Regions from separate parts of the Bacillus sp. DU-106 genome, predicted to be linked through region 2. Evidence: a T-box and tRNA genes for the amino acid it is inferred to sense, from the RefSeq annotation. Region 2 holds a T-box; the other holds one or more tRNA genes.
The links. A T-box is a leader RNA that pairs with one kind of tRNA and senses whether it is charged. The one in region 2 lies ahead of ileS2 (isoleucine--tRNA ligase), so its partner is inferred to be a tRNA-Ile.

Region 1 (2,414 bases), 340 kb from region 2:
GCACGATTTCATAACGCCCTTCACATTCTCTTTTAGATAAAAAGAAGCTTAAGACGACAGCAATTGCAAATAGAACTAATGAAAGAAAGAATATAACAGTATAGCCACTCCATTTCTCCATACGTGAAATTGTGTATCCTGCTGCTATTGGTCCAATCATTCCAGAGAAGGATGTAAGAAGTCCAAGAAACCCATTAAAGAAATCTCTTGTTTCTGGTTCTGTAATTTCAAATGTCAATAAGTTAAAAGCCAACCAGTAAAAACCGTATCCTACTCCTAAAAGAGCCCCCATTAATAAAATATACTGAGAAGCACTTTTCCCTGCTACTAAGACAACAATAAAAAAAATTGCGAGCGTCCCTACTCCTATTCGTAATAAAATCGAGCGATCGATACGTTTCGCTAATTTTCCCCCTACAAGAAATGTGAGAGGCTGTAATACCACGCTGGCTAAATTATACAAGCCAAGATTCACATAATTTTGTGTTTGTTTCCATAAATAAATATTTACAAACGTATTCGATAAAGAAATTGCGAGCGTGTATAAACCTCCTATAAGGAGCAATAACACTAAATCCCGATTCACTTCAACGTCACCAATTATATGTTTCCATTTCATACACAACTCTCCTTTACTTCATGTTCTAGTCTTCCAAAGACAAGCCCAATTATGTAAAAGGAAAGCATAGAAAAAAGCTAGGAGCTCTCCCCTAGCTTTTTCTATATTTATTACGATTATTTTGCTTCTTGGTAACGTTTTTCAGCAGCGTTCCAATCTACAACGTTCCAGAATGCGCCGATGTAGTCTGGACGACGGTTTTGGTAGTTTAAGTAGTAAGCATGCTCCCAAACATCTAAACCGATAACTGGAGTTTTACCTTCAGTTAAAGGAGAATCTTGGTTTGGAGTGCTTGTTACTTCTAACTCACCATTGTTTACTACTAACCAAGCCCAACCAGAACCGAAGCGAGTTGCGCCAGCTTTTGCGAATTCTTCTTTGAATGCATCGAAGCTACCGAATTTTGCTTCAATTGCAGTTGCAAGTTCACCTACAGGTTGTCCTCCGCCGTTTGGAGATAGGATTGTCCAGAAGAATGTATGGTTAGCATGTCCGCCACCATTGTTACGTACTGCTGTACGGATTGCTTCTGGTACTTCGTTTAAGTTTGCAACTAATTCTTCTACGCTTTTGTCAGCTAATTCTGCATGACCTTCTAAAGCAGCGTTTAAGTTTGTAATGTACGTGTTGTGATGTTTTGTATGATGGATGTTCATTGTTTCTTTGTCAAAGTGAGGCTCTAAAGCATCATACGCATAAGGTAAATTTGGTAATTCGTGTTTTGCCATTGTTATATTCCTCCCAGTTTATGTATTGCCACTTAAGTGACATACAACTTCATTCTACCCTAATTGCCATAGGGTGCAAACAAATAAATCACATTGTCTTGCTATCATTAAAGTAGCAAAATTCCCACTTCTTTTCAATTAAAATGCTCATATATTCCGTAAAAAAAGCTTCCTTCTACAAGGAAGCTTCCTGCTAACATAATAAACATGCGAAATGGATATGGACCCTGTAGGACTCGAACCTACGACCGGACGGTTATGAGCCGTCTGCTCTAACCAGCTGAGCTAAGGGTCCACAATTATGTATGTAACAACATATCAAATAGAGGAATTCCTATCGGATATGCTCTTTAAGAAATGTAAGATAAATTTACCATATAGAAAAGAAAAGTGTCAATTGTATTTTTCTTATTTAAAAGAAGAAAGTTAATAAAAGAAATTTAGTTATCTCCACTATATGTAAATATAATATATCTTGAGATTCTCTAGATTCCTACGTTACAATGATTTTATACATACATAAAGGAAGTGAATCTATGTCCATATTTACCCAATTCGTAAAAAGCATATACTCGCCTAAAGATATGGCGCTATTCCGTTTTCAAAAAATCGGTAAAACCATTTTGTATATTATGCTACTTTGCTTAATTACTACTATTCCAAGAACTTTTTTGTACGGTAGTTTTATCCAGGATGGTGTTGGCATGGTAAATCAAGTCATCGATAAAGATTTACCTGATTTTAAAATCGAAAATGGCGAACTAAAAGCCGATATTGATCAACCTATTGAAAAAGAAGAAGGAAATACACTTTTCGTATTTGATCCAAATTCAACAGACCTAGAAAAATATCAAAATAAAACAGGTTTATTTGTTTTAAAAGATAAAGTAGTCTCTATGGGAAATGGTCAAACACAAACGTATTCTTATAACGATTTGTTAGGTGCATCTCTTGAGAAAAAAGATCTACAAGAATTTATTTCTTTATTCGATAATATTTATCCAATTTTATTATTTGTTATTGGATTCTTAGTGTACCTATTCCAATTATTCATAACTTTTGTAGGC
Region 2 (2,414 bases):
CGGAATAAATCTGCTACATGGTTAATTGTTTCATCCGTAATAATTGGATCACCATTCTCAGCATAGAATACCGGAATTGGCACACCCCATGCACGCTGACGAGAAATACACCAGTCACCACGGTCACGAACCATATTATGAAGACGAGTTTCTCCCCATGCTGGTACCCATTTTGTTTCTGCTACAGCTTCTATTAATTCTTTACGGAATGCTTCAATAGATGCAAACCACTGTGCTGTCGCACGGAAAATAATTGGTTTTTTCGTTCTCCAATCATGTGGGTATGAATGTGTAATGAATGTTAGTTTCAGTAACGCGCCTACTTCTTCTAATTTTTCTGTAATTGGTTTATTAGCTTTATCATAGAATAAGCCTTCAAATCCAGGTGCCTCATTTGTTAATACACCTTTATCATCGACTGGGCAAAGTACTTCTAATCCATACTTTTTACCAACAACGAAGTCATCTTCCCCGTGTCCTGGTGCTGTATGAACACAACCTGTACCTGCATCTGTTGTTACGTGGTCTCCTAGCATAACTAATGAATCACGATCGTAGAATGGATGTTTTGCAACTGTGTACTCAAGTTCGCTACCTTTTACTGTTTTCACAACTTCAGCATTTTCCCACTCTAACGTTTTTGCAACTGTCTCAAACAGCTCAGAAGCAATGATATATTTCTCATCGTTTACTTTTACAATGCTATATTCAAGCTCTGGGTGAACAGAAATACCTAAGTTTGCAGGTAATGTCCAAGGTGTCGTTGTCCAAATGATGTACTTTTCATCACCTTCTAATACGTTCTTTCCATCTTTTACAGGGAATGCTACGTAAATAGATGCTGATTTTTTATCTTGATATTCAATTTCAGCTTCCGCTAAAGCAGATTCACTCGTTGGAGACCAGTAAACTGGTTTTTGACCTTTATAGATATAACCTTTTTTCGCCATGTCACCAAACACTTTGATTTGTTGTGCTTCATAAGCTGGCTCTAAAGTAATATATGGATTATCCCAATCTGCACGTACACCTAGACGCTTAAATTGTTCACGTTGACGTTCTACTTGTTCATATGCATACTCTGCACATAACTTACGGAACTCAGCAACTGTCATTTCTTTACGTTTTACACCTTTATTTGTTAAAGCTTGTTCAATTGGTAAACCGTGCGTATCCCATCCTGGAACATATGGCGCACTAAAACCAGTCATTGATTTATAACGAACAATAAAGTCTTTTAATACTTTATTTAATGCATGTCCCATATGAATGTCACCATTCGCATATGGAGGTCCATCATGCAATACAAATAAAGGACGTCCTTTTGTATGTTCTTGTACTTTTTCGTAAATATTCATTTCAGCCCATTTTTCTTGCATTGCAGGCTCACGTTTTGGTAAATTCCCACGCATTGGGAACTCTGTTTTTGGCATCAGTAATGTATTTTTGTACTCCATGCTCAATTCCTCCTTACATGTATAAAAGAAACACTTAAAAAACGGAATAAAAAAGAGACCTTCTCATCCCAAAAAGGGACGAGAAAGTCTCCCGCGGTACCACCCTAGTAGATCATATACATATGTATAGAATCCTCTTTATATTCTTAACGCGAATACACGCCTACGCTTACTCTATTTGTTCAGCGCGGAACTCCAGGGTGATATTCCCACTATCTCCTTATCCTGAGCTTACACCATCCTCAGTTCGCTATATAAGGTTTGAAAAGGTACTTATCCCTATCTTCGTTTTTCTTAATAAATATGTTGTTTAAAATTATATGTAATAATGAGAAAAACGTCAAGCTTACACTGTTTCTTCTTTTTTCAACAGTTCATCTACTTCGTCTTCTAATTCAATTAGTTTATCCCAATCATCGTTGTTTAACATCTCAAGCTGTGTTTCTAATAACATACGGAAACGAGTTCGGAATACTTTCGCTTGTTTCTTTAGCTCTTCAATATCAAAAGCAACTTTTCTTGATTTTACTAATGCTTCGTTAATAATACGATCAGCATTCTTTTCAGCTTCACGCACAATTAATTTCGCTTCTTTTTGCGCATTACGTTTTACTTCTTCCGCTGCTTCTTGTGCAACGACGATAGATTTGTTTAACGTATCTTCAATATTAGAGAAATGATCTAACTTCCCTTCTAACTGCGCAACTTTTTCTTCTAAAGCTTTTTTCTCACGAATGACCAATTCATAATCTTTGATAATTTGATCAAGAAACTCATTTACTTGATCTTCATCATAGCCACGGAATCCGCGACCAAATTCTTTGTTATGAATATCTAATGGTGTTAACGGCACAACGCCACCTCCAAGTAGTTATCTAAATTTCCTCTTTCAATTATATCTTTTCTTCGACAAAATAGGAGGATTTCCTTCTAAAAAACCAATCATTTTAGTATACC

Region 1: it has a tRNA-Ile gene. The T-box ahead of ileS2 (isoleucine--tRNA ligase) is inferred to sense a tRNA for this amino acid. The anticodon was not compared.

Annotation. Positions count from the first base shown of each region.
Region 1 is NZ_CP026607.1:4,254,317-4,256,730, forward strand. It holds gene C3Y97_RS21620 (MFS transporter) at 1-619, opposite strand, end outside; gene sodA (superoxide dismutase [Mn]) at 736-1,347, opposite strand; tRNA gene C3Y97_RS21630 (tRNA-Ile) at 1,569-1,642, opposite strand; gene yqgB (protein YqgB) at 1,884-2,414, shown strand, end outside.
Region 2 is NZ_CP026607.1:3,913,388-3,915,801, forward strand. It holds gene ileS2 (isoleucine--tRNA ligase) at 1-1,457, opposite strand, end outside; T-box leader at 1,529-1,752, opposite strand; gene divIVA (septum site-determining protein DivIVA) at 1,804-2,310, opposite strand; gene C3Y97_RS19685 (YlmH family RNA-binding protein) at 2,400-2,414, opposite strand, start outside.